DNA from 2 places in the Bacillus sp. JK106 genome. Region 1 is predicted to be linked to the other one. Evidence: riboswitches for the same ligand, from Rfam matches in the RefSeq annotation. Region 1 holds a riboswitch; the other holds the start of a gene.
The links. A riboswitch is a leader RNA that binds a small molecule or an ion and turns the genes downstream of it on or off. The one in region 1 is predicted to bind lysine.
Positions count from the first base shown of each region.

Region 2: it holds a riboswitch for lysine, as region 1 does, so the genes downstream of both, ACWJJS_RS14065 (aspartate kinase) here and ACWJJS_RS04195 (amino acid permease) in region 1, are expected to answer to the same signal.

Region 1 covers NZ_JBSJQC010000001.1:801,594-806,022, reverse strand. The annotation lists gene ACWJJS_RS04200 (class I SAM-dependent methyltransferase) at 1-673, shown strand, start outside; gene ACWJJS_RS04195 (amino acid permease) at 726-2,138, opposite strand; lysine riboswitch at 2,250-2,431, opposite strand; gene sspJ (small acid-soluble spore protein SspJ) at 2,554-2,694, opposite strand; gene ACWJJS_RS04185 (metal-dependent hydrolase) at 2,878-3,360, shown strand; gene ACWJJS_RS04180 (LTA synthase family protein) at 3,403-4,429, shown strand, end outside.
Region 2 covers NZ_JBSJQC010000003.1:715,868-720,296, reverse strand. The annotation lists gene trxA (thioredoxin) at 1-36, shown strand, start outside; gene uvrC (excinuclease ABC subunit UvrC) at 180-1,952, shown strand; lysine riboswitch at 2,014-2,193, shown strand; gene ACWJJS_RS14065 (aspartate kinase) at 2,319-3,548, shown strand; gene ACWJJS_RS14060 (YslB family protein) at 3,595-4,041, opposite strand; gene sdhC (succinate dehydrogenase cytochrome B558) at 4,338-4,429, shown strand, end outside.

The DNA.
Region 1 (4,429 bases):
GTCTCCTACACCGTTAGCCCGTGCCGCATATTGTGAAGAAGTGCTTTTGAATGAAGTGAAGCTCGGGGCCAAACAGTATGTCATCCTTGGCGCAGGACTGGATACTTTCTGTTTCAGACATCCTGAAGTGACAAACGCCTTAGACATATTTGAAATCGATCATCCCGCTTCACAGGAAGACAAAATAAACAGATTGAAACATCTGAATCTCGACATTTCCCATCATCTTCATTTTGTACCGATGGACTTCGCCGCTTCGCTTTCTTTCAGCCGTCTGTATCAGGAAGGTTTTTCACGCCAAAAAACCTTTTTCAGCCTGCTCGGAGTGTCATACTATCTTACGAAAGAGCATCTCGCCCGCCTGCTCACACAATTATTTGCCGAAGTCCCGCCGGGAAGCTCTATCGTGTTTGATTATGCAGATGAGTCGCTTTTTGAAGAAAGAGGACTGTCAAACAGAGTGGAAAACATGGTGAAAATGGCTGCAGCAGGCGGAGAACCGATGTTATCGTGTTTCAGTTATAAAGAAATCGAAAAAATATTAGAATCATCAGGTCTGCTTATTTTTGAACATGTATCTCCGGCGGACGTCAATGACCGTTTTTTCAGCGGACGCACTGACCATTTAACCGCATTTGAGACCATTCATTATATACACGCCGTCAAAAAGTAATCCGCTGCCGCAAACAAAAAAAGACATCTCACAGACGTGAGATGTCTTTTTGTCATACCGATTGTCTGTTGTTTGCAAATTTCTTTGAGACGAAAGGATATAACAGCAAACCGACGAAAAACAGCCCGATACCGAGAATAAAGGTCGTTAAATCGGCCGTTCCGGTAATAATGACGTAAAAAGAATAAATGCAGGCAAGGATGGCGATGATACCGTCTCTTACTCTTGAGCCCTTTATCTCGTCATACGTTTCACCCGTAAAAATGAGCTTCAGGCTGTAAAACGCTGACACGAGATACGGAATCAGATAAGCAAGCGTCGCCGCCGTTGTTAAAAACGTAAACGCGTCACTGATCGTCCGGGAAATAACCGAAAAGATAAAGATCTGTGACATTACGTTCGTTACGATTAACGACACAACCGGGCTTCCCTGTTTATTCGTTTTTGCAAAAGCAGCGGGAAAGTCTCCTGATTTCGCCGCTTGATACGGAACTTCAGAACCGAGAAGAATCCAGCCGAGCATCGTTCCGAACAGACACAAAATCGCCAGAATCGCCATGATGACGCTTCCCGCGCTGCCGACGATCGCGTACAATACGTCAACAAACGGTTTTTCCGAGCCGACAAGCTTACCATGCGGAAGCACGCCCATCGTGATCAATGTTACGATGATATAGATGCTGAGCGCGATCAATAATCCGGTAATGGTGGCGCGTTTCACGTCGCGCTGCGAACGGGCGCGCCCGGATAAAATGACTGCCGATTCAATTCCGACGAACGCCCATAATGTTGAAATCGCCGCATTGTGGATCTGTCCGCCGATTCCCTCAACCGTGTGAGGACCTGTTTGAACAGGAAAATAAAAATGATCGAAAAACGACGTTTGAAATACAAACAAACCTGCAATGATAAAAAAGATAAATCCTAATACTTTTGAAAACGTCGTGACGAAATTTAATTTACTCGCACCGTTAATGCTGGTGACGAGAATCGTGTGAGTGCCCCATAATAAAACTGTACATACGGCAAACGTCAGCAGCTGGCCGAGCGTAACCGCCTGACCGCCGATCGAAAACATTTCACGCTTATCCGTTAAAATCGGGAAAAATGATGTTAAATATCCGGCAAGGCTCGTGATGATCGCCACGTTGCTGATCCAGCTCGCCACCCAGTAGCCCCACACCATCGTGAAGCCCGCTGCATTCCCTTTTTTCCGATCGCTGAACAGCGCACGCGCATAGCTTTGCGGCCCCGCCGTCAGCTCAGGCTTGCGGATGGATAAGTGGCCGAAGACCAGCGCGATCATTAACACACCGGCTCCCGTTAAAAGCCATGCCGATGTGGCGCCGAACGGGCTCGCGATTTTTGCGAGCGTACTCGGAAGCGAAAAGATGCCCGAGCCTACCATATTTCCTACGACAAACGCCGTTAATAACCAAAAACCCCATTTTTTCGTCTGTTCCATTCCTGTACCTCCTGGTTGTTCATTCGTACGGACCAGACCCCGAGACCATATTTACACGCAAAAAAAAGCCTGAACAAAAGTCCATGCTTAAAGAAACACACACACCCTTGATCTCCGGATAGCCCTCCGCGAAAAAGCACGCGGCAGTCCTGCACTTATTCAGATACAGTCCCAGCATAAAGAAGGATCGGCTTTCTTTACACTTCGGCGCTGATGCCTTTAACACATGTTTTGCGGCCCCTTATCAGCCTGGCATGTGCGACTCATCATCAAGCGCAACCTCTACCTCACCGAGAAAGAGTGAGGATTTTTATCATTCAATTCTACTCAGAGGTTATCAGAGATAAAAAGATCTGTCAAAGGGAAATATTAGACGGAAAACGGATAGAGCGTTCGCCCTACCCGTCTTATATGGTCAGCGGTTGTTTTTTTTCTTTTGAACAGCTTCTTGAAGCGGATCGTCTTTCAGCGCTGCACTGGCGTCGTCAAGCGCGCCTTGAATGACGTTTTTGTTTTTATCGCTGTTTTTTCCTTTTTCTTTGTTAAAGAAAGCCATCTGTATCACCTCTTTATCAAATATAGGTACACCTATAATGTGTCTTTTTCCGCGGCAGAATATGCGGAATCCGCGTCTCCTTCCTTTTGGCGGAACAGGTAAAGTTTGTTGATCAAACATGCATTCTCTTGATATATTTGTAATTCAGGGGATTTTGGCAAAAATAAAAAGGAGAAGCGAAAAATGACAGGAAAAACACACATCATGGGAGGCATCGCTTCTTGTTCCGCAATTGCGTATTATTACGGGTATGATCCGGTCCTTATGACCTCAGCGGGTGCCCTCGGGGCGCTGATTCCCGACATATGCCATACGAAAAGCAAAATCGGCAGGACGCTGCCCGTTCTGTCCAAAGTCGTAAGCACGGTGTTCGGGCACAGAACGTTTACACACAGCCTGCTGTTTATGCTTATTATGTTTTTCATTACGGCAACCTATATTCCGAATCCGAGCATTTCCGCCGGACTGATGATCGGAATGGCAAGCCATCTTGTACTTGACGCATGGACCGTCAACGGCATTAAACTGCTGTTTCCGTCCGCCATCCGCTTCCGTCTTCCCCTTTATATGAGAACGGGGAGCTTTTCGGAGCAGCTTGTGCTGGCCGGCTTAACGATTGTATCCTGCTATTATTTATACGAACTGGTTCACGGCCGCATCTCTTAAACAAAAAGCGTCTTTTCGCTTTTAGGGTGAGGAGTCATACATATGAAGAAAACCTTTTTCAGCAATCATCGGTTTTTATGCCTGTCCATCCTGTTCATGTGGATGAAAACCTATGCCGTGTATAAGCTCGGTTTTGGTCTGCAGAACAATTCGGTTCTTGAGGAATGTCTGCTTCTCATTAATCCGCTGAGCTTCATTGTGCCGCTGTTCGGCATCGCCCTCTTGCTAACGGAAAAAAAACAGCGGATCTTTCTGCTTTCGGCAAATGTGATGCTGACGGGAATTTTAATCGCGAATACGGTGTTTTACGGGTTTTATATTGATTTTATCACCATACCGGTTTTGTTTCAGGCAAGCAATATGGGTGATATGGGAAGCAGCGTCCAAGAGCTGTTTCACCCGCTTTATATCGCTTTATTTTTGGATATTGCGGTTTTGTTTTATCTTGGTAAAAGGCATAAAGCCGATCAAGGAAAAGCGGGCGCCCGTACCGTTAAAGCGTATGCGTGGGCATCAGCCGGCCTCATGCTGTGCAACCTTGCGCTGTCTGAGGCCGAGCAGCCGAAGCTGTTCAAGCACCCTTTTGATCGTGAAGCGCTCGTAAAAGGAATCGGCCTGTTCCACTTTCATTTGTATGACACCATTTCGCAGACGCTGAATGCAGGGGCTAAAGCGTTTGCCGATGAAGACAGCCTTGCGGCGGTCGCGAATTACACTCAAGCCGACTACAGCAGGCCGTCCGATTCAAAATTCGGGCTTGCAAAGGGGCGCAATGTGATTTTTGTTACGCTCGAATCAACACAGCGTTTTGTAATGGATGAGCGGGTCAACGGACGGGAGATTACCCCGTTTTTAAACAAACTGCGAAAAAAAAGTTATGACTTCACTCATTTTTATCAGCAGACTGAACAGGGAAAAACCTCAGATTCAGAATTCATTACTGCGAATTCGCTGTATCCGTCTTCAAGCGGCGCCGTTTTTTTTACAAAAAGCGGCCACCGGTTCAATACGATGTACCATATGTTAAAAGATCATCAATACTATTCAGCCGTTCTGCATGCCAATCATA
Region 2 (4,429 bases), on a different contig from region 1:
GAAGCTCTTGAAGAGCTTGTAAACAAACATCTGTAAGCCGAAAGCTTCCGTTACGGCAGGGCGATTCCTTTGAAAGGGAATCGCCTTTTTTTGATCTTCCAAAAGCTGAGAATGGAGAAAAACAAATGTTCGTGATACACTGAATGGACACGAGAAATGAATGTAAGGAAGGGTAACGTATGAATAAACAACTGAAAGAAAAGCTGGCCCTCCTTCCCGATCAGCCGGGCTGTTATTTAATGAAAGACCGTCAAAAAACAGTCATCTACGTGGGGAAAGCGAAAGTCTTGAAAAACAGGGTGCGGTCTTATTTCACCGGTTCTCACGACGCAAAAACCCAACGGCTTGTGACGGAGATTGAGGACTTTGAATATATCGTGACTTCCTCCAATCTTGAAGCGCTTATTTTGGAAATGAATCTGATTAAAAAATACGATCCGAAATACAATGTCATGCTGAAAGATGATAAAACCTATCCTTTTATTAAAATCACCCATGAACGCCATCCTCGGCTGATTGTCACCCGGAATGTCAAAAAAGACAAAGGACGCTATTTCGGCCCGTATCCGAATGTGCAGGCGGCGCGGGAAACGAAAAAACTGCTGGACCGCCTTTACCCGCTCAGGAAATGCTCAAAGCTTCCGGACCGCGTCTGTCTTTATTATCATCTCGGACAATGCCTCGCCCCATGTGTAAAGGATATATCTGAGGAGACAAACCGGGAGATTGTTGAAGACATCACCCGTTTTTTAAAGGGAGGGCATAACGAAATCAAAAAAGAGCTTGAAGCGAAAATGGCAGAAGCGGCCGAAAAGCTTGAATTTGAACGGGCTAAAGAATTCCGCGACCAGCTTGCTCACATTGAATCGACGATGGAGAAGCAGAAAATGACCATGAATGACCTTCTGGACCGCGATGTGTTTGCATATGCCTACGATAAAGGCTGGATGTGCGTCCAAGTCTTTTTTATACGCCAAGGAAAACTGATCGAACGCGATGTCAGCATGTTTCCGATGTATCAGGAAGCGGATGAAGAGTTTCTGACCTTCATCGGCCAGTTCTATTCCAAAAACAATCACTTTCTGCCTAAGGAAATTCTGGTGCCTGACAGCGTTGACAGGGACATGATCAGCGAGCTGTTGGAAACCGCCGTGCATCAGCCGAAAAAAGGCCCGAAAAAAGAGCTGCTTTTGCTTGCGCACAAAAATGCGAAAATCGCCCTGCGGGAAAAATTCTCGTTAATCGAGCGGGATGAGGAACGGTCAATCGGTGCAGCCGAACGGCTTGGCGAAGCACTGAATATTTACACGCCGCATCGGATTGAAGCGTTTGACAACTCCAATATTCAAGGCACAAACCCCGTATCGGCCATGATTGTCTTTATAGACGGAAAACCGAATAAAAAGGAATACCGCAAATATAAAATTAAAACCGTAACAGGGCCTGATGATTACGGCTCAATGAGGGAAGTCGTCAGAAGAAGATACACGAGGGTGCTCCGCGAAAATCTTCCGCTGCCGGATTTAATCATCATTGACGGCGGAAAAGGGCAGATTAACGCGGCGCGCGACGTGCTCGAGAATGAGCTCGGCCTTGATGTCCCGGTAGCGGGATTGGCGAAAGATGATAAACACCGGACATCGAACCTTTTGATCGGCGACCCGCTTGAACCGGTGTTTCTGGAGCGGAACAGCCAAGAGTTTTACCTGCTTCAGCGCATTCAGGACGAAGTTCACCGTTTTGCGATCAGCTTTCACAGACAGATCCGGGGAAAAAGCGTCTTTCAATCCGTTCTGGATGATATCCCCGGAATCGGCGAAAAACGAAAAAAAATGCTCTTAAAACATTTCGGATCTGTCAAAAAGATGAAGGAAGCAAGCCTTGACGATATCAAAAAAGCCGGTGTGCCGGCCGCGGCGGCCCAGCTGCTGTTTGAAAAATTAAAAAAATAGTATTGTGCTTTTCTGAAAAATCTGCTAGAATGTGAACTAATTTCATAAGATCGTGTTATATGGTGAAGATAGAGGTGCGAACTTCAATAGTAAGCCTTTGGAGAATGATGGATTCTGCGAAAAAGGCTGAAAGGGGAGCGTCGCCGAAGTGTATCACATCCCATCGGTGTGATTTGCTGGCCTTGCATTAAATAAATGTAAGGCTGTCAAGAATTCATTTTCTTGGAGGGCTATCTCGTTGTTCATAATCAATCGTACTGATATGAAAAAGCAATGAGAGCTATTCCTCTCATTGCTTTTTTTATTGTGGACAAAACGCTCTTTTCTCCTCACCCGCACGAACCAAAATGTAAAGGGTGGTCTAGTATGGGTCTTATCGTACAAAAATTCGGAGGCACTTCCGTCGGCTCTGCCGAAAAAATTCAAAATGCCGCAAATCGCGCCATTGCTGAAAAGCAAAAAGGCCATGATGTCGTAGTCGTCGTTTCGGCAATGGGAAAATCAACCGACGCGCTCGTTAACCTCGCGGCTGAAATCACATCTGAACCAAGCAGACGCGAGATGGATATGCTTTTGTCTACGGGGGAGCAGGTCACGATTTCGCTTTTGGCCATGGCGCTTCAGGAAAAAGGATATGACGCCGTCTCTTATACGGGCTGGCAGGCGGGTGTCCGCACGGAAGCCGTTCACGGCAATGCGAGAATTACGGATATTGATATCACGGCGATTCGTTCGCAGCTTGCAGAAGGCAAAATTACAGTCGTTGCCGGTTTTCAGGGCGTAACGGAAGACGGCGGCATCACGACGCTCGGACGGGGCGGTTCCGATACGACGGCGGTCGCTCTTGCAGCAGCGCTGGAAGCGGATAAATGCGACATTTATACAGATGTTCCGGGCGTATTTACGACAGATCCGCGGTATGTCCGGTCAGCGAGAAAACTGGCGGGAATTTCTTATGATGAAATGCTGGAGCTTGCAAATCTAGGAGCGGGTGTTCTTCACCCGCGGGCGGTTGAGTTCGCGAAAAACTACCAAGTGCCTTTAGAAGTGCGGTCAAGCACGGAGCATGAAGCCGGAACATTAATTGAGGAGGAATCATCAATGGAGCAGAATTTAATCGTCAGAGGAATTGCATTTGAAGACCAGATCACAAGGGTGTCCGTCACGGGCCTTGCAAGCGGACTGACAACACTTTCAACAATTTTCACCGCGCTGGCAAAACGAAACATCAACGTTGACATCATTATTCAGACACAGTCGGATGATGGGGAAGCGGATATTTCTTTCTCGGTGAAAACGGAAGATGCCGCGCAAACGGTCGCCGTGCTTGAAGAATATAAAAACGCGCTTGACTATGAAAAAATTGAAACCGAAAGAAAACTGGCGAAAGTCTCCATTGTCGGGTCGGGCATGGTTTCAAATCCCGGCGTCGCCGCGGACATGTTTGCCGTACTGGCGGAAAAAAATGTACAAGTCAAAATGGTGAGCACATCCGAAATAAAAGTATCAGCGGTTGTCAGCGAAAATGATATGGTGAAAGCGGTCGAAGCGCTTCATGACGCGTTTGAGCTTTCTAAACAGCCGTCTGCCGTATAAACGGGCAGGAAAAAAGGCGGGACTTGGAGTCACCGCCTTTTTTCAATTATACAGGGTCCTTCATATCCCATTTTACGGTCAGGACGACTTTATCCGCTCTCTTTTTTACCTGTTCATAAGATTCTGCAATCTGATCGTTCATCAATTGAATCTGTTCGGCTATAAAACCGGCTTCAAGCTGGAAACAAGGCTCTTTCTGATGTTTGAGCCTGTTGGACACGAGCGGTCCTTCCAGTTCAAATTCCAATTCTTGTTTTTTTGATCCTGCGTTTGTCAAAGTTCCCCATCCGGCTTTTTCAAAAAAGGCGGGGATTTCTTCCCACGATTGAAGAGGGAATTTGCGGGCGAGGCGTTTTCCCGCCCAATACATCATCGATGAATGATCCGGGCCGAGGATATCCGGAAGCACGATTTCCCGGATTAATTCGTAGCCGTATGCGCTGACGTCGAGTTCAGTTAAAGGTTCTAAAGCTGCTTCATAATTATTCTTCATATTATGTATTCCCCTCTCTCCTTCGTTTATTATAGCTTAAACAGGGGGGAGGATTACAGGATGATCCTATAAAACACGCGAAAAAATGTGAGAAAGATATCGCAGGAAAATAAAATTTTCCCTCCAGATAATCAATTCCGAAAATTATAATTTATGTACACGTTTTCTTGACGCCCTTTTGAGGGAGGAGTAAAATGAAATTGTCAATAAATTTTAATAAAGTGCTTACAATTGAAACGAAGTGGGGGCAGAGATTTTAGTACATTTCGCACTTAAATCAAACAGGGGGTAAAGTAATGTCTGGGAACAGAGAGTTTTATTTTCGAAGATTGCATTCCTTGCTCGGTGTTATTCCGGTCGGCATCTTTTTGATCCAGCATTTAGTCGT